Regions from separate parts of the Leifsonia sp. genome, predicted to be linked through region 2. Evidence: predicted binding sites of a transcription regulator. Region 2 holds the regulator's gene; the other holds the start of a gene.
The links. The regulator HrcA, encoded in region 2, represses chaperone genes, less so after heat shock. The targets are predictions, from matches to a motif close to TTNGCACTCGNNNNNNNCGAGTGCNAA.

Region 1 (5,787 bases), on a different contig from region 2:
CGCCCGCTGTCCGGCAGGATCAGCGAGCTGAGCTCCGCCGTGCCCTCCGTGGCGTGGATGCGACCGCGGAACCCGTCGCGGACCAGTGCCGGCAGATAGCCGGTGTGGTCGAGGTGGGCGTGGGTGACGACCACCGCGTCGATGCTCGCCGGGTCGACGGGGAACGGCCGCCGGTTGCGCTCGCGCAGCAGCTTGTAGCCCTGGAAGAGACCGCAGTCGACGAGGACGCGGCGGCCGCCGGATTCGACGAGGTTGCGGGACCCGGTGACGGTGTCCGTCGCCCCCAGGAAGCGCAGCGTCGCGCTCACGGGGCCACGACCCGCCCCCGGCGGAACAGTCCCAGCCCCAGCAGCACGAACCCGAGCTCGGCCAGTCCGGCGGCGAAGTAGACGGCCTGCAGGACGCTGAACGGGATGAACATCATCTGGACGAAGATCCAGATCAGCAGCCCGAACGCGGCGACAGCGGTCGCGGCGGGGCCGCCGCGCGAGCCGCGGCCGACGAGCAGCGCGGCGAGCAGGTGGGTGCCGCCGACGACGACGGCGAGCACGAGCCCGGGGATGATGTACGACGTGAACGGGCTCCCGCCGAGATAGGCGGCGTCTGGCACCGCACCCCCGGATGTCGCTGTGGCCGCCCCGATGATCAGGGCGATGGCCCCGGCGATCGCCGTGATGCCGATGAACGTGGCGAGCACGGCCAGGACGATGCGGATCCAGCGCGTCATGGCTCCTCCGATCCTCGGCTCCGAGCCTCGCCGTCGGCCGCCGCCGTCGCCAGGGCCGAAGGGCCCGCCACCCTGTCGCCGACGACCGGAGCCGCGTTCGGCGGCTCGGCGCGCGTGCGCCAGGGCGCGTTCGCGTGCAGCGCCAGCAGCTCGGCGCCCAGGCCGAAGAACACCATCGCCAGCCAGACCGGGATGTTGAGCAGCGGGATCTGCAAACCGACGATCAAGACCAGGCCGCCGACGAAGGTGAGCAGCACCGGATGGTGCGCACCGCGCAGCATCAGCCGACCGAGGTAGTGGGCGCCGACGAGGAATGTCGCGAGGGTCAGCACGACCCACACCAGGAGCCCGGCGAGCGCGAGCGGCGCGCCGACCACCGTCACGAGCAGGACGAGCAGCCCGACCGGGACGACGATCGCGGCGACGAAGCCGACGAGGAGCGCGCGCCAGGGGGACGGCAGCAGCCGGTCGGTGACCCCGTGGAGCACGCGCGGGATCAGCAGCCCGGCGGCGACGGTGATCAGGCTGAGGCCGACGAGCGCGTAGAGCAGACCGAGGAACCAGCCGAGCGCGGCCGCCCACGGCGCGAATGCAGCCGGAGCAGGCCGCTGCGGCTCGATGTGCCGCACCGTGCCGTCCACCGCGCCCGCGGAGATCTGCGCCGCGCGTTCTCCGGAGTAGGTCACGTCGCCGCCGACCGTGCCGTCGATCCGCAGCGCGTTCGTGCTGACGACGAGGTCCCGGCCGACGGTGCCGTCGACGCGGATCGCGCTCGCCGTCGCCACTACGTCCTCGCCGATCGCGCCCCGGCCGTCGACGACCAGGTTCCCGGCGAAGACCGTCCCGCTGCGGGCGACGTCTCCCGTGATCGTGACGTCCTGCCCGGCGAGTCGGATGTTCCCGTCGACCCGGCCGCTGATGGTGATGGTCTGCGCGGCGGCGATGACGTCGCCGGTGACATCGCCGCTGATGGTCAGGTTCTGCGCCGCGGCGTACACGTCTCCCGTCACCTGGTCGGCGACATCGACCGCGACCCCGCTGTAGAAGTGCGGGCCGCTACCGCCTGCCTGCGCGCGCGCCGAGCCGGCGGCGCCTCCGGCGCCGAGCACGACGAAGCCGGCGATCGCGGCCGCGGCCGCGACCCGGAGCATGTGAGAGCGGATGTTCATCGCGGGATCCCCCTGACCTCGAGACGGCCGCCGGGAGGCGGGCGTCGTTCCGACGGGACCAGGATCCGCGCGCGCTCTCGCCGGCACTAGGGTCGTTGGTCCCGCTCGCACTCCGGGACCTTGTGCCTTGCGCGGGGGCGCGCCCGCACGGAAGAGTCGGCGGCGGAGGAGGGAACCGACATGGAACGTTCCAGGATGGTGTCGCCGCCGATCGTCTGCGGGGTGGACGGCTCGGAGGCGTCCCGCCGCGCGCTGCACGAGGCTGCCCGGCTCGCCGACGCCCTGCAGGCGCGGCTCGTGGTGGTGACGGCCTGGCAGCCGTCGACGACGATGTACGACGCCTACTTCCCCGATCCCGAGCGCGCGCCGAAGGTGGTCGCGGCGGGCGTCCTCGACGACGCCCTCCGCGCCGAGTTCGGCGACGTCCGCCCGGAATGGGTCACCGCACGCGCCGAGTCCGGCCACGCGGGCAAGGTCCTCGTCGAGGCTTCGCGCGACGCGGATCTCCTGGTCGTCGGCAGCAGGGGCCTGAGCGAGCTGGCGTCCCCGTTCCTCGGCTCGGTGAGCCTGTACTGCACGACGCAGGCCTCCTGCCCGGTGCTGGTGGTGCGTCCGGAGAAGAAGCCGGGCGCGCACGCGGAGACGAGCGACGCGTGAGCGCGCACCGCCCGGTCCGCGTGCGGTGCGCTCACCTCCCGCAGCCCGCCGGCTTCCAGAGCACGGCGTGGTTGTCCTCGTTCGGGTCGGACGCGTAGCCCGCGACCGTGTTGTCCGGCGCGATCGCTGTCCCGATCCCGTCCTCGTCGCCTCCCGCGAACACCCCGAGCCTGGTCAGCGCGCCGGACGGCGACCACCGGGCGGCCACGGGGAGCACCGCGTCTGTGGGCTGGACATAACCGGCCATGTAGCCGCGTTCGTTGATGTCGACGACCGTGGATCCGGCGCCCAGCGTCGCCAGCGGGATGATGCGACCGAAGCTGTCCCACATCACCGCGACCAGGGGACCGCCCGGGGTCGAGTTCGATGCGCCGATGACGGTGCCGCGCCCGTTGACGGCGGACGCAGTGCTGCGGTCGCCGCCCGGGAGCGTCCCGAGGCTGTGGACATGGCCTCGGCTGTCCCAGCGGACGGCACGCGTCTCCTCGCCTGCGAAGCTCGCCGTACCGACCGCGGTGCCGGAGTCGTTGACGCCGGTGGCGACGCTGCTGGTGGCCCCGACAGGCGCGTCGAGCACCTGCAGGCGGCCGGTCGTGCTCCAACGCACCGCGACCCCCGGTGAGCGCGCCGCCCCGACGACGGAGGCGCCGACGACCACGCCAGCGGCGTTGAGGGCGTTGGCGACGCTCCCGGCCGTCCCCGGGAGATCGGGGAGAACGGTCAGCCTCCCGAACGCGTTCCAGCGCAGAGCGTACCTGTGCGCCGGCGCGTCCGCCCGCCCGATGACGATCGCGGTCGGGCCGACCCGGCTCGCGGTGCTCGAGGTGGTGTCCGGGGGAACGGCCAGCTGGTGGATGCGGCCGAGTGGGTCCCAGACGACGGCGCGCGTCGCCGAGACGCCATCGCCGGTGCCGGCGTTCGAGTCGCCGGCGACGAAGCCGAGCGCATCGATGGACCTCGCCGTGCTCGCGTTGCCTCCGGGAAGCGTCCCCAGGTCGGTCGCCCGGCCGCCCGGGCTCCAGCGTGCGGCCCGGAAGTACCGTGGCTCGAACGCGGCGGTGGAGACGCCGACGCTCACGTCGAACAGGTTGATGTCGTACGCCTCGCTCATCGTGCCGCCGGGCAGCACGCCGAGATCGAACGGGGGGCAGGTGCCGGTGGTCGCGGTCGCTCGTGGCGCCTCCGCCGCGCTCGCGGGAGCCGCGCTCGCGGGAGCGGCGCCGCGCGCCGCGGTCGCGCAGGCGGCTGCCGCGAGCCCGGCGATGAGAGCCGCCGGAACCCGTCTCCTCCGGCCAGGGCCGGTGCTCGGGATGGTGGTCCTCTGTTCCGCGGTTCGCGGTGCGTCGTTGCTGTTCATGGCCGCCATGCTGCGCGCGCGGGCGCCCGACGGGCGGGCCGAAGGTCCTGCCGCGCACCCGCGCGGGACCTTCGGCCCACCCCCTGGCCGTGTGCCGCCGTACCGTTTCCGCGTCGAGAACGATCATCCGATGAGAGAGGACACCGTCATGGCACGCAATCTGGTCCGCTTCGACCCGTTCGCCGAGCTCAGCCGGCTGCAGCGGGAGTTCTTCGAGGACGGGGTGTACGGCCTGCGTCAGGCGAAGCTGCCGACAACCGATATCTACACCAAGGACGACAAGGAACTGATCGTGGAGGTCCACCTCCCCGACTTCGACGAGAGCGACATCTCCGTCGACATCGACGAGGGCGCCCTGGTCATCCAGGCGGAGAAGCACGAGAAAGAGGAGGACAAGGGCAAGAAGTACGTCGTCCGCGAGTCCAGCCAGAGCTTCTACCGGCGCATCGCCCTGCCGCAGCAGAGCGACCAGGGCAAGATCGCCGCCCGGTTCGACAAGGGCGTGCTGAGGGTCGAGGTGCCGTTCGCGGCGCTGCCGGCGCCGACCAAGGTGCCCATCTCCGCCGGCCCGGCGAGCTGACGGGCGCCGGGTCCGGTATCGGCAAGGCGACCGCCCTCCGCCTGGTGGCCGAGGGCGGAGAGCGATGCGGGCTGGTCGGTGATCTGAACGGGGGATGACCGGAGTCGACCACCGGTCACGCGTGGCCGCGGCGCCAGGGGGGGAGCGTCGTGGCCACGCCTCTCGTCGGTCTGCTCAGCCACGCGCCGGTCTGAGCTCAGGCGCGGCGGAAGCGGGCGGCCGGCGGGCAGTCGAACGGGTCGCGTGCGGCCAGCCCGACCCGGTTCAGGTAGCGGATGACGATCCGGTACGAGTTGACGAGGCCGGTCTCGGTGTAGGGGATGTCGTGGGCGGCGCAGTGCGCGCGCACCAGTTCGCGGGCGCGGCGCAGGTGCGGCCGGGGCATGCTGGGGAACAGGTGGTGCTCGATCTGGTGGTTGAGCCCGCCCATGAGCACGCTCATCGTCCAGCCGCCGCGGATGTTACGGGAGGTCAGCACCTGCTTGTTCAGGAAGTCGACCCGGGAGCCGGCAGGCAGCAGCGGCATCCCCTTGTGATTGGGCGCGAACGAGGCTCCCATGTAGACGCCGAAGACGGCGAGCTGCACGCCGAGGAACGCGAAGGCCATGCCGACGGGCAGCATCAGGAACACGATCGACACGAACAGCGAGAGCCGCAGCCCGATGGCGACGAGCTCCGAGGCGCGGCGTTCGACCGGCCCGCGGGCGAACAGCGACCGGATGGAGGTGACGTGCAGATTCACCCCTTCCAGCAGCAGGAGCGGGAAGAACAGGTAGCCCTGCCGTCGGGTGATCGCGGCGAGCAGGCCGCGCTGCCGCGCGGCGTCCTCGACCGTGAACGAGATCGTGTCGAACGCGATGTCGGGGTCTTTGCCCTCGGTGTTCGGGTTGGCATGGTGGCGGGTGTGCTTCGTCATCCACCAGTGGTAGCTCATGCCCACCAGCCAGGTCGCGATGAGCCGCCCGGCGCGATCGTTGACGGGGCCGGAGGCGAACACCTGGCGGTGCGAAGCCTCGTGGCCGAGGAAGGCGAACTGCGTGAAGATCAGGCCGAGCGCCGCGGCGATGAGCAGCTGGAACCAGGAATCGCCCAGCAGCACGAATCCGGCGGCCGCGCCGAGGAGCCCAGCGGTCAGCGCGGCGAACATCATGACGTAGAAGCCGCGACGCCGTTCGAGGAGGCCCTCGCCTCGCACGCGTCCGAGAAGCTCGTTGTACGTGCTCGTGACCGGAACGCGGCTCTCCGAGCGAGGGCGGGTCCGCAGGACGGGGCCGAGTGTGGATGCGGTCATGCTTCC
Region 2 (13,388 bases):
CGAACACGTTCATGACGTCGTCCGTGTACCAGACGATCAGCCAGCCGAGCAGCCCGCCGCCGACGGCGGCGATCAGTCCCGCCAGGGTGCGGCGCCAGGTGGGACGGATCAGCAGGTAGAGCGCCAGGACGGCCGCGATGGCGTACACCGTGATGAGGAACGGCGGCTTGTCGATCCTCAGCGTCATGAGCCAGTTCAGGGCGGGTCCTCTCTCTCAGCCGGCAGGGGTCAGTATGGATCACACAGCCTGCGGAGAGCTGAGGCTTGATGAGCGTCCAGGAACCTTGGAGCGCACTCACTCCACCGCGAGGGCCTCGACCGGCGAGACGCGCGTGGCCCTGCGGGTCGGGGCGATGGAGGCGCCGACCGCCAGCACCGCCGCCGCGACGACGATCAGGGCGAGGAACAGCCACGGCACGGCGGGCACGACGAGTCCGCCTCCCGGGATCTGACCGAGCAGCGCCTGGGCGCCGATCCAGCCGTACGCGGTCCCCAGCACCAGGCCCGTCAGAACGGCCGCGACGGTCAGCTGGACGCTCTCGGCGAGGATCATCCTGCGCACCTGCGCCGCGCTCAAACCGAGGGCGCGCAACAGCCCGAGCTCCCTCCTGCGCTGCAGGACGCTGAGCGAGAGGCTGTTCACGACGCCGACGGCGGCGATCAGCGCCGAGAAGCCGACGAGCACGCTGAAGACCAGCATCGTGACCATGAGCACACTCTCAGTGCCGGCGTAGAGCTCCGGTTCGTTGCGGGCGGCGGCACGGATCATCTCGAGCCAGGACTGGATCGCGACGACGAACATCGTGACCAGCGTCACGCCGATCACCAGGCCGATCGCGGTGCGCGAACTGCGCTCCGGGTTGCGGACGGCGTTGGCGGCGGCGAGGCGGCCGGCGGCATCCCGGCTGAAGGCCATCCCGACCAGGCGCAGCACGGCGGGGAGGAACAGCGGAGCGGCGAGGATGATGCCGGTGAACGAGAGGATGCCGCCGAGCATCGCGACCAGCACGCCGTACGGGCCGAGCTCGATCAGGACGACGATCCCCGTGCCGTCGAAGGCGCCGAGGCCGAGGAGCACGCCGGCGACGAGGAGCACGACGCCGGGCAGCAGCAGGACGAGGGAGACCGTCACGCGAGCGCGGCTGCGCACGGTCTCGGCCGGGCGCTCCTGCGCCGCCCCGAGCGCCTGGATGGGCGTCACGGTCAGCACGCGCCGGCTGCCGACCCACGAGGCGAGCCAGGTGGTGAGGACCACCGCGGCGACCGGCACGATCAGCACCGGCGTCAGCACCGGATACTGCAGGTCCGGCAGCACGCCGGCCGCGGTGAACCCGCGCACGGCGACGAGCGCAAGCACGGCCGCAGCCGCTCCGCCGGCCACCGCGCCGATGAGGCCGACCGCCAGTCCCTCCCCCGCGACCGAACGGCGCTGCGCCGTGGCGCTCGATCCGATCAGTCGCAGCAGGGCGATCGTCCTGGTGCGGCCGGCGATGACCGTCGCGAACGTGTTCGTCGTGACGATGGCGCCGACGTACACCGCGATCACGAAGAAGATCCCGGCGACGATCGCGAGCACGATCGTCACGGTCTTGCTGGCGCCGAGCTCCGTCGAGCGGATGTAGGCGGACAGGACGTTCGTGGTGGCGAGCAGGGCGACGCCGAACGCGGAGCTCAGTGCGGCCACGAGCACGCTCGCGCGGTGGTCGCGGGCGTTGGCCCGGAACGCGGTGATCACGCGTTCGCCTCCATCCCGAGCATGAAGGCGGAGATGTCCTCGGCGCTGGAGCGCTCGCGCTGCGCGGCGATCCGGCCGTCCGCCAGGAACACGGTGGTGTCGGCGTAGCTGGCGGCCACCGGGTCGTGCGTGACCATCGCGATGCTCTGGCCGTAGCCGGCGGCGGCCTCGCGGAGGATCGTGAGCACCTCCCTGCCGGTGCGGGAGTCGAGGTTGCCGGTCGGCTCGTCCGCGAAGATGAGGTCGGGCCGGGTGGCGAGCGCCCGCGCGATGGCGACGCGCTGCTGCTGGCCGCCGGAGAGCTCGTGCGGCCGGTGGGTGAGCCGGTCGGCGAGCCCGAGCGAGTCGATCAGCTGGTCCATCCAGTCCTGCTGCACGACGGTCGGCCTGCGGCCGTCGATCTCGAACGGCAGCCGGATGTTCGCCCGCACGTCGAGGGTCGGCACCAGGTTGAACGACTGGAACACGAACCCGACCCTCCGTCGCCGGAGGACGGTCAGCTCGGCGTCGCCGAGCGTGGTGATCTCGGTGTCGCCCAGGAACACCCGGCCGGCCGTCACGCTGTCCAGGCCCGCCATCACGTGCATGAGCGTCGACTTGCCGGAGCCGCTCGGGCCCATGATCGCGGTGAAGCGACCGGACTCGATGCCGAGGCTCACCCCGTCCAGTGCGTTGACGCGCCCGGCGCCGTTTCCGTAGGTCTTGGTGGCGGCCTCGACGCGGGCCACGAACGCAGGATTCTCCATGCCTCAACGCTAGGAAGCGCGGCGGGCCCGGCGGATCGGTCTGAGGTTTCTGCCGCGTCCCTCCCGAGGATGATTCGCCGTGGGACCCGGGACCTCAGGCGGCGTCGGTCAGGCCGTGCTCGAACGCGTAGACGACCATCTGCACGCGGTCGCGCAGCCCGAGCTTGGCGAGGATGCGGCTGATGTGCGTCTTCACGGTCGCCTCGCTCAGGAACTCCGACCCGGCGATCTCCGCGTTGCTGAGGCCGCGGGCGGCGAGCACGAAGATCTCGCGCTCGCGCGAGGTCAGCGTCCCGAACTCGGCGGGCTCCGGCTTCACCCGGCGGTCGTTCGAGAAGTGCTCGAACAGCTCGCGCGTCGCACCAGCGGCGATCACCGCGTTGCCGGCGTGCACGGTGCGGATGGCCGCCAGCAGGAACTCGGGCTCCGCGTCCTTCAGCACGAACCCGCTCGCGCCGCCGCGGATCGCCCGCGCGGCCGCCTCGTCCAGGTCGAACGTGGTGAGCACCACGATCCGCGGCGGCGTTCGCCCCTCGCGCTCCGCCTCGGCGACGATGGTGCTGGTCGCCGCGATGCCGTCCATCACGGGCATCCGGATGTCCATCAGCACCACGTCCGGTCGCGCGGCCCTGGCCAGCTCGACGCCCTCGCGGCCGTCCGCCGCCTCGCCGGCGAACTCGAGGTCCGGCTGCGAGCCGACGAGCATCCGCACTCCGGCGCGGAACAGGGCCTGGTCGTCGACGAGAGCGACGCGGATCGGCTCGCTCATGCGCCCGCCCCCCGCGCTCCGGCGGGAAGGAACGCGGAGACGAGGAACTCGCCGCCCGTCGTTCCCGCCGAGAGCGTGCCGCCGGCGAGGGCGGCGCGCTCGCGCATCCCGGGCAGGCCGTGCCCGATACGCGGCACCGAGCCGGTGGCCGATGGTTCCTGGACCTGGGTCTTCATGGTGTTCCTCACGGTGATGTGGATGCCGGGGCCGCCCGCGTCCGTTCCGACCTCGGCGAGGCCGACGGTGGCGGGGCGGGAGGTGTCGCCGTGCCGGAGCGCGTTGGTCAGCGCCTCCTGCACGATGCGGTACCCGGCGATCTGCTGGGCGGAGCCGAGCCCGGCGAAGTCGCCCGACCGCTCCAGGACGACGTCGAGGCCCGCGGCGCGGATCTGCTCGACGGTCTGCTCGATGTCCGCGAGGCCCGGCTGGGGCCCCTCCGGCTGCGACTGCCGCAGCTCGGCGAGCAGGACGCGCACGTCGCCGAGGGCGCTGCGCGCGGTGGCGGCGATGGTCTTCAGCGCCTCGTCCACCGCCTCCGGGTCGCCGTGCCTGGCGTACCGGGCGCCGTCGGCCTGCGCGATGACGACGGCGAGCGAGTGCGCGACGACGTCGTGCATGTCGCGGGCGATCCTGGTGCGCTCCTGCTCGACCACCACGTCCTGCTCGGCGCGGTTCCTGTCGATCTCCGCGGTGATCTGCGCCTGCCGGGAGAACCGGGCGTTGCGCCAGGTGCGCATCAGCAGGCCGAGCACCCAGGACAGGCCGAGGACGGTCGCGCTGACGACGAAGAGGAAGGCGAACTGCAGCGCGAAGCTCGTGAACGCCGTGGACAGCAGGTCGAAGTAGCCCTGGCCGAGCGCCGCGGTGAGCGAGAGGTAGAGGGCCGCGACGAAGGCGCCGATCCCTGCCGAGATCAGGCCCGCGTACCTGACCACCCGGTCGCCGTACGCCGCCGTGGCGTACAGCACGATCAGCACGCCGATGTCGCTGACCAGGATGTTGTGCCCGGTGACCATCTGCAGGACCGCGGCGAGCCAGGCGGTCGCGAGGGCGACGACGGGCGCCATCCTGCGCAGCGCGACCGCGACGGCGAACATCATGAGCACGATGAAGGTGCTGCGCCCGCCGTCGGAGAGCGCGAGCGGGAAGTCCACCACGAGGCAGAACGCGACGAACGCCACCGCACCGCCGACGTCGAAGCCGAGCTGCCGCCGGGTGAGGCGGTGCACGAGCCCGGCGCGGTCGGGATCCTCCGGCGTCACGGCGACTCCGCCGGACGAGGCGAGCCAGACCAGCACGGACGATCCCTGCGTCGCGGTCGCCCGCTGCCGGGCGACCAGGTAGCCGAGCAGCCACGCCGTCACGAACACGACGGCCAGCAGCAGGCTCATCAGCAGCAGCCCGACGCCCTGGCTCGTGTAGTAGCCGCCGATCACCGGGCCGAACTGCGGGAACTTGATCTCGCCGCGCACCGTGAACAGGTACGCCATCGCCGGCGCCCAGAGCAGGCCGGAGGCGAAACCGATCCAGCGCACCGCAGCCCCGCCGTGCGAGGCGAGCCCGAACAGCGCGATGAGCACCGCGACCGCCGAGATCACCCGGAACGGGGCCGGCATGACGGCCGACTCGGTCAGGTCAGCGAGCACCGCGAACCAGATCAGGCCGAGCGAGACCCCCGGCAGCACCCGGGAGACGGCCACACCCGCGCAGTAGAACAGCACGGCGAGCGACGCACTGAGGTCGAACGGCAGCCCGCTCACCAGCCAGGCCAGGAACAGCGCGAGAGCGAGCGCGGGCTCCAGCACCCAGCGGTGCGGGGCGAGCGCGCTCGTCAGGCGGGTACGGTCCGGCATCCCTCTACGGTACGCAGAACGGCCGCCGCGACACGCATCGGCGGCGCGGAATCATCCTGCGGATGTACGCGCGGCATCAGAAGCCGAGCCGGCCGAGCTGCTTCGGGTCGCGCTGCCAGTCCTTGGCGACCTTCACCCGGATCGACAGGAACACGTGCCGGCCGAGCAGCTGCTCGATCGGGACGCGCGCCGCCGCGCCGACCTCGCGGATGCGGCTGCCGCCCTTGCCGATCACGATCGCCTTCTGGCTGTCGCGCTCGACGAACAGGTTCGCGTACACCTCCACCAGGTCCTTGTCGTCGCGCTCCACCATGTCGTCGATCGTGACGGCCAGCGAGTGCGGCAGCTCGTCCTCGACGCCCTCCAGCACCGCCTCTCGGATGTACTCCGCGATCCGGTCCTCCAGGCCCTCGTCGGTCACCGCGTCGTCCGGGTAGAGCGGGCCGGGCGACTCCGGGAGCAGGCGCACCAGCTCGCTGGTGAGCGTGTCCAGCTGGATGCTGCTGGCCGCCGAGATCGGGATGATCGCCTCCCACTCGCGCAGCGCAGAGACCGCGAGCAGCTGCTCCGCGACCTGCGGCTTGCTCGCGCGGTCGATCTTGGTGACGATCGCGACCTTCTTCGCGTTCGGGTAGTCGTCGAGCTGGTCGTTGATGAAGCGGTCGCCGGGGCCGATCTTCTCGTCGGCGGGGACGCAGAAGCCGATCACGTCCACATCGCCCAGCGTCGACTGCACGAGCGTGTTCAGCCGCTCGCCGAGCAGGGTGCGCGGGCGGTGGATGCCCGGGGTGTCCACCAGGATCAGCTGGCCGTTCTTCTGGTGCACGATGCCGCGGATCGCGCGGCGCGTGGTCTGCGGCTTGGAGCTGGTGATCGCGACCTTCTCGCCGACGAGCGCATTGGTGAGCGTCGACTTGCCGACGTTCGGGCGTCCGACGAACGAGACGAATCCGGCGTGGTATGCGGTCACGAGCGTGCCTCCTTGGGCTGCTTGTCTGTGCGCTCCTTCTCGGGGCGCTGCTTGTCTGTGCGCTCCTTCTCGGGGCGCTGTTTCTCGGGGCGCTGCTTCTCGGCGCGCACGTGCTTGTCGGTGCGGGCGTGCCGCTCGCTCCTGGTCCGCTGCGGCCGGTCGTCCGGGAGCGGGAGCAGAGCCGGGTCGCGCTCCACGAGCACGGTCGCCACGTGCTTGTGCCTGCCCTCGATGCGGTCGACCGTGAACAGCAGGCCGTGCACTGCGACGGAGGATCCCACCTCCGGCAGCCGGCCGAGCGCCTTCGCGACCAGTCCGCCGACGCTGTCCACGTCCTCGTCCTCGATCTCCAGGTCGAACAGCTCGCCCAGGTCGTCGATCGCGAGCCGGGTCGCGACGCGGTAGCGTCCGTCGCCGAGGCGCTGGATCAGCTCCGGCTCGTGGTCGTACTCGTCGGAGATGTCGCCGACCAGCTCCTCGATCAGATCCTCGAGCGTGACCAGCCCGGCGATCCCGCCGTACTCGTCGACGACCATCGCGAGGTGGTTCGACTCGCGCTGCATCTCGCGCAGCAGTGCGTCGGCCTTCTGCGACTCCGGCACGAACAGGGCGGGCCTGGTCAGCTCGCCCACCGTGATGCTGTCGGCGCCGAGCGCGCTCTCGAAGCTGAGCTTGGCGACGTCCTTGAGGTACAGCACGCCGACGACCTCGTCCGGGTCGCCGTCGATCACCGGCATCCGGGAGACGCCCTTGGAGAAGAACAGGCCCATCGCCGTGCCGATCCCGGCTGTGGTGTCCACGGTGATCATGTCGGTGCGCGGGATCATCACCTCGCGCACCACGGTGTCGCTGAACTCGAAGATCGAGTGGATGAGCTCTCGGTCGTCCTCCTCCAGCACGTCGAACTCGGTCGCCTCGTCGACGATGCTGAGCAGCTGCTCCTCGCTCGTGACCGGCGCGGAGCGGGCGCGCGATGGCGTCACGCGGTTGCCGAGAGCGACCAGGCCGCCGGGGATGGGCCCGAGCACGACGCGCACGAAGCGCACGATCGGCGCGGTCAGCCGCAGCAGGAACGTGGAGTTGGCCCTGCCGACGCTGCGCGGGCTGGCGCCGACCAGCACGAACGAGACGCCGGTCATGATCAGCGCGGAGAGGATCAGCGAGATCCACCACTCCTCGAAGATCTGCTCGAACGCGAGCGTGACCAGCACCGCCGCGGTGGTCTCCGCGATGATGCGGCTGAAGTTGACGGCGTTCAGGTACGGGCCGGGATCCTCGGCGATCGCGGCGAGCGACTTCTTGGCCCTCGACGTCTCCGCCAGGTCGGCGATGTCGCCGCGCGACTGCACGGTGAGCGCCGAGTCGACCGCGGCCATCAGGCCGCCGAACGCGACGAGCAGGAAGGCGACGACGAAGAACAGCGCCTGGAGCATCCCGCCGCCTAGCGCTGTCGGTCGTAGCGCGAGAAGCCGACCAGGATGTCGCGCTGGATGCCGAACATCTCCCGCTCCTCCGCCGGCTCCGCGTGGTCGAAGCCGAGCAGGTGCAGGATTCCGTGCGTCGTCAGCAGCAGCAGCTCGTCCATCAGCGTGTGGCCGGCCGTCTCCGCCTGCACCTGCGCCACCTGCGGGCACAGCACGACGTCGCCGAGCAGGCCGGCCGGGGACGGCTCCTCCTCGGTTCCGGGGCGCAGCTCGTCCATCGGGAAGCTGAGGACGTCGGTCGGGCCCGGCTCGTCCATCCACTGCACGTGCAGCTGCTCCATGGCCGCCTCGTCGACGAGCACGATGGCGAGCTCGGCGTCCGGGTGCACGTGCATGATGTCCAGCGCGTAGCCGGCGAGGCGCTGCAGGGCGGCCTCGTCGACCTCGATGGCCGACTCGTTGTTGACTTCGATGCTCACGGGTGCGGTCCTATCGTCGCTTCGGGAGGTGGTCGCGCGGGCCGGGCCGGCGGCGTTCGGCGCGGTTGGCGAACTCGGCGGCCTGCTCGCGCTCGAACTGGCGGGCCTGCTGCTTGGCGTCGTACTCGGTGTAGGCGTCGACGATGCGGCCGACGAGGCTGTGCCGCACGACGTCCTCGCTGGTCAGCCGCGAGAAGTGGATGTCGTCGATGTTCCCGAGCACGCGCGTCACCAGCCGCAGACCGCTCGCCGCGTTCGGCAGGTCGATCTGGGTGATGTCGCCGGTGACCACCATCTTTGAGTTGAAGCCCAGGCGGGTGAGGAACATCTTCATCTGCTCGGGCGTGGTGTTCTGCGCCTCGTCGAGGATGATGAACGAGTCGTTCAGCGTCCGGCCGCGCATGTAGGCGAGCGGCGCGACCTCGATGGTCCCCGCGGCGAGCAGCTTGGGGACGAGCTCCGGATCCATCATCTCGTTGAGCGCGTCGTAGAGCGGCCGCAGGTACGGGTCGATCTTGTCGGTGAGGGTGCCGGGCAGGTAGCCCAGCCGCTCCCCCGCCTCCACCGCCGGCCGCGTCAGGATGATCCGGTTGACCTCCTTGCGCTGCAACGCCTGCACGGCCTTGGCCATCGCCAGGTAGGTCTTGCCGGTTCCGGCGGGGCCGATGCCGAACACGATGGTGTTGTGGTCGATGGCGTCCACGTACTGGCTCTGGCCGAGCGTCTTCGGCCGGATGCTCTTGCCGCGCGCGGTCAGGATCGCCTGGCCGAGCACGTCGGACGGGCTCAGGTTGAGACCGGTCTGCAGCATCCGTGCCGAGCTGGTCACCTCCGCCGGGCTGATCTCCTGGCCGTTGCGCACCATCAGCAGCAGCTCTTCGAGCAGCCGCCGGGCCGCGTCCACCTGCGCCGGGTCGCCGGTCAGGCTGATCTCGTTCCCGCGCACGTGCACGTTCACGAGCGGGTACTGCCGCTCCAGCGTCGTCAGCAGCCGGTCCTGGGGACCGAGCAGCCGGACCATCTGGATGCCGTCGACGCTGAGTCGCGCCTCCGCACCCGCCTGCGCCGCACCGTCCTGCGCCGCCGTCTGCCCCAGCTCGGCCGCGGCCGATTCCCCCTGTGTCGGATCCTTACTCGGCAAGGCTTCCTTCCTCGAGCCCGCCCTCCGGCGAGCCCAGAACGTGGGCGTGCACGTGGAACACGGTCTGTCCCGCGCCCGCCCCGGTGTTGAAGATCAGACGGAAATCGCCGTCCGCGTGCTCGTCGGCGAGCCGCTTCGCGGTGGCGACGAGCTCGGCCAGCAGCGCCGGGTCGCCGGCCGCCAGCTCGACGACGTCCCGGTACTGCTCGGTCTTCGGAACGACCAGCAGGTGCACGGGAGCCTTCGGCGCGATGTCGCGGAACGCGATGATCCGCTCGCTGTCGAACACGATGTCGGCGGGGATCTCCCCGGCGATGATCCGCGAGAAGATCGAGGGCTGAGCGGTTTCCATGACGTCCATCCTATTCGCCCGGGGCGTCCCGCCTCCCTCGGAATCGCTGTCGGCGGACGCGGGCGCTGGGATCACCAGCGGCCGAGAGCGGCGTTCAGGACGGCGATGGCGGCCGGTCCCGCTGTGGAGGTGCGCAGCACGGTGGCGCCGAGCCGGACGATCTCGCCGCCCGCGTCGCGGAGGGCGTCCAGCTCGGCGGGGGCGATCCCGCCCTCCGGGCCGACGACGAGCGCGAGCGCGCGCCCGTCCGGGCGGATCGAGGTCAGCGGCGTCCCACCGGTCGGCTCGAGCACCAGCAGCCGGTGCGTCGCACCGAGCGCGGCGACCTGGCGGGTGGAGGCCAGCTCGCCGACCTCGGGCGTCCAGGCCCGGATGGACTGCTTGCTCGCCTCGCGCACGATGGCACCCCAGCGGTCGCGCCCCTTGGCGACCTTCTGGCCCTCCCAGCGCGACACCGAGCGGGACGCGGCCCACGGGACGACGGCGTCGATCCCGAGCTCGGTCGCCGCCTGCACGGCGAGCTCGTCGCGGTCGCCCTTCGCGAGCGCCTGGACGAGGGTGATCGACGGCTCGGCGCGCTGCACGCGCTGCACGGAGGCGACGTCGATGGTCAGCTCGGTGTTCGTGGCGACGAGCACCTCGCCCTCGGCGACCAGGCCGCGGCCGTTGCCGATCAGGATGGTCTCGCCCGGCCGGGTGCGGTTGACGGTCGCGGCGTGCTTCGCCTCCGCGCCGGTGAGCGACAGCCGGGCGCCGACCTCGACGTCCTCCAGGTCCTCGCGCAGGTAGAGGGAGCTCATCTCAGAGGTTCAGGAACCGGTCGCGCAGCTTCGCGAACAGCCCCTGCTGGAACCGCGCGAGCGACGGCTCGGCGGCCTTGTGGCTGGACGCGAACTTCTTGATCAGCTCCTTCTCCTTGTGGTCGAGCTTCGTCGGCGTGACCACCTGGATGCCGACGCGCAGGTCGCCACGGCCCTGACCGCGCAGGTGCGTGATACCGCGGTCCTTGACCGTCACGATGTCCGCGCTCTGCGTCCCCGGCTTCAGCTCCAGGCGGATGTCGCCGTCCAGCGCCTTCACGTTCGCGACCGTTCCGAGGATCGCGTCCACCATCGACACCTCCAGCGTGCACAGCAGGTCGTCGCCGTCGCGGCTGAACACGTCGTGGTGCTTCACCTTGATCTCGAGGTAGAGGTCGCCGTTCGGGCCGCCGGCCGGGCCGGCCTCGCCGGAGCCTGGCATCTGCAGGCGCAGGCCGGTGTCGACGCCGGCGGGGATGTCGACCGGGACGGTCCGGCGCGCACGCACGCGGCCCTGGCCCTGGCAGGTGACGCACGGGGTGGCGATCACGGTGCCGTAGCCGCGGCAGGTGCCGCACGGGCTCGAGGTCATCACGTTGCCGAGCAACGAGCGCACCGAGCGCTGGATGCTGCCGGTGCCGTGGCAGATGTCGCACGTGACCGGAGCGGTGCCCGGCTGACAGCACGAGCCGTTGCAGGTCTCGCAGACGACGGCGGTGTCCACCTCGAGGTCGCGGTGCGTGCCGAAGATGACCTCGTCGAGGTCCACCTCCACACGCAGCAGTGCGTCCTGGCCGCGCTCCCGGCGCGAACGCGGACCGCGCTGCGAGCCGCCTCCGCCGAAGAACGTCTCGAAGATGTCGCCGAACCCGGTGAAGTCGGCGCCGCCCCCGCCGCCGAAGCCGGTGGAGCCGCCGAGGTCGTACTGCTGCCGCTGCTGCGGGTCGCTCAGGACGTCATAGGCATGCGTGACGAGCTTGAAGCGCTCCTGCGCCTCGCTGCTCGGATTCACGTCCGGGTGGAGTTCGCGCGCGAGTCTGCGGTACGCCTTCTTGATCTCGTCAGGGGTGGCGTTGCGGTCAACGCCGAGGACTTCGTAATGGTCGGCCACGTACGGTGCGTTCCTTCGTTTCGTTTCGTGTTCAGTCGCCGAGGAGGCGGGAGAGGTAGCGGGCGACGGCGCGCACGGCGGCCATGTTGCCCGAATAGTCCATCCGGAGCGGGCCGAGCAGCCCGACGCGGGCGATGTCCGATCCCGCCGAACTGTAGCCGCTGGACATGACAGAGGTCTCAGCGAGCCCGAAGCCGGCGTTCTCGCGCCCGATGCTGACCGCGACGCCGTGCTGGTCGTGCGCCATCTCGTCGAAGAGCCGCAGCAGCACCACCTGCTCCTCGATCGCCTCCAGGACCGGGGTGATCGTGCCGGGGAAGTCGGTCTCGGTGCGGACCAGGTTCGCGGCGCCGGCCATCATCAGCTTCTCCTGGCGGTTCGCGGCGATCTGGTCGAGCAGCGCGCTCGCCACCGGCGCGACGAGCGTGCGGGTGCGCTCGGTCAGCGCGTCCGGCAGTTGGCGCAGGCGCGCGGCGGCGTCCGCGAGCGACAGGCCGGCGGCGGCGCCGTTGATCGCGCCGCGGATCTCGGCGATGTCCGCGTCCTCGAGCTCCTCGTTCAGCTCGATGACCCGCTGCTCCACCGCTCCGGAGTCGGTGATCAGGACGCTCAGCAGCCGGCGCGGGGCCAGGGCGACCAGCTCGATGTGCCGGATCCGGGAGCGCGCGACGGAGGGATACTGCACGAGCGCGACCTGGTTGGTCAGCTGCGAGAGCAGCCGGACCGTGCGCGAGAGCACGTCGTCGAGGTCGAGCGACTGCCCGAGGAAGGTCTCGATGGCCGTCCGCTGCGCAGGGCTGAGCGGCCGGGCCTCCGCCAGGTGGTCGACATAGAGCCGGTAGCCCTTGTCGGTGGGGACGCGTCCGGACGAGGTGTGCGGAGCGGCGATCAGCTCCTCCTCCTCGAGCAGCGCCATGTCGTTGCGGATCGTCGCGGCGGAGACGCCGAACGAGTGCCGCTCGACGATGCTCTTCGACCCGACCGGCTCGCGCGACTCGACGTAGTCCTGGACGATCACGCGAAGCACCTCGAGGCTGCGTTCCGAGACCATGCGGCCGCCTCCCGTCGTTCGTTAGCACTCAACGTTCCTGAGTGCCAATCATATCCCGCGGAACCCGGTAACGGATGATTGCCCACAGTGTCGGCCGGCAGTACTGTGTGCCCACCGGTTCGACAGAGGTCGCAACCGACCAGGAAAGGGTTCCGACATGACAGACCCGAATCAGCCCCCGGCCGACGGCCAGGGCGACGTCCCCCCGTCACAGCCCTACGGCCAGCAGCCCTACGGACAGCAGCCATACGGCCAGCCCGCCGGACAGCCGGCGGGGGCCGTCCCTCCCCAGCAGCCGTACGGAGCGGCGCCCGGCGCCGCAGCCCCCGGCGCGCCGCTCACCGCCGAGCAGGACAAGCAGTGGGCGTCGTTCGCCCACCTTGGCGGCATCCTCTGGTTCCTTCCGTCGCTGATCATCTGGCTGGTCTTCAAGGACCGCGGCCGGCTGACCGACCAGGAGGCGAAGGAGGCCCTGAACTGGCAGATCACCTGGATCATCGCCTGGGTGGCTTCGCAGATCATCGGCGTCATCATCGGCTCGTTCACCTTCGGCATCGGCTGGCTGCTGTTCAGCCTGCTCATCCCCTGGGCCCTGTACGTCGTGAACCTGGTGTTCTCGATCCTCGGGTTCGTGCGAGTGAACAGCGGAGGCGCGTACCGCTACCCGATCAACTTCCGGTTCATCAAGTAGGGAAACACTCTCGGCGTCTTCTCAGATTCACCCTCGGCCCCCTAGGCTGAGAGCCGTCAACCGTTCCCCATGGAGGAGAAGAGACCCATGTCCGCAACGCCCCCGCCGCCGCCCCAGCAGCCGTACGGAGGTGCAGCGCAGCAGCTGAGCCCGGCCGACGAGAAGCTCTGGGCCACCCTGGTGCACGTCGGCGGCATCCTGTTCAACTGGATCCCCGCCCTCATCGGCTACCTCGTGCTCAAGGACCGCGGACCGTTCGTCCGCGC

Region 1: the regulator HrcA is predicted to act here: its motif matches at 3,982-4,008, upstream of ACTHMF_RS05855 (Hsp20/alpha crystallin family protein).

Annotation. Positions count from the first base shown of each region.
Region 1 is NZ_JBQCGZ010000057.1:12,052-17,838, forward strand. It holds gene ACTHMF_RS05830 (MBL fold metallo-hydrolase RNA specificity domain-containing protein) at 1-308, opposite strand, end outside; gene ACTHMF_RS05835 (hypothetical protein) at 305-727, opposite strand; gene ACTHMF_RS05840 (hypothetical protein) at 724-1,896, opposite strand; gene ACTHMF_RS05845 (universal stress protein) at 2,077-2,553, shown strand; gene ACTHMF_RS05850 (hypothetical protein) at 2,585-3,910, opposite strand; gene ACTHMF_RS05855 (Hsp20/alpha crystallin family protein) at 4,041-4,490, shown strand; gene ACTHMF_RS05860 (fatty acid desaturase family protein) at 4,687-5,781, opposite strand.
Region 2 is NZ_JBQCGZ010000127.1:16,951-30,338, forward strand. It holds gene ACTHMF_RS13730 (alpha/beta hydrolase) at 1-187, opposite strand, end outside; gene ACTHMF_RS13735 (FtsX-like permease family protein) at 296-1,735, opposite strand; gene ACTHMF_RS13740 (ABC transporter ATP-binding protein) at 1,732-2,481, opposite strand; gene ACTHMF_RS13745 (response regulator transcription factor) at 2,576-3,250, opposite strand; gene ACTHMF_RS13750 (sensor histidine kinase) at 3,247-5,103, opposite strand; gene era (GTPase Era) at 5,180-6,073, opposite strand; gene ACTHMF_RS13760 (CNNM domain-containing protein) at 6,070-7,506, opposite strand; gene ybeY (rRNA maturation RNase YbeY) at 7,515-7,976, opposite strand; gene ACTHMF_RS13770 (PhoH family protein) at 7,987-8,997, opposite strand; gene ACTHMF_RS13775 (histidine triad nucleotide-binding protein) at 9,107-9,469, opposite strand; gene ACTHMF_RS13780 (16S rRNA (uracil(1498)-N(3))-methyltransferase) at 9,541-10,269, opposite strand; gene dnaJ (molecular chaperone DnaJ) at 10,271-11,380, opposite strand; gene hrcA (heat-inducible transcriptional repressor HrcA) at 11,412-12,431, opposite strand; gene ACTHMF_RS13795 (DUF4870 domain-containing protein) at 12,589-13,122, shown strand; gene ACTHMF_RS13800 (DUF4870 domain-containing protein) at 13,210-13,388, shown strand, end outside.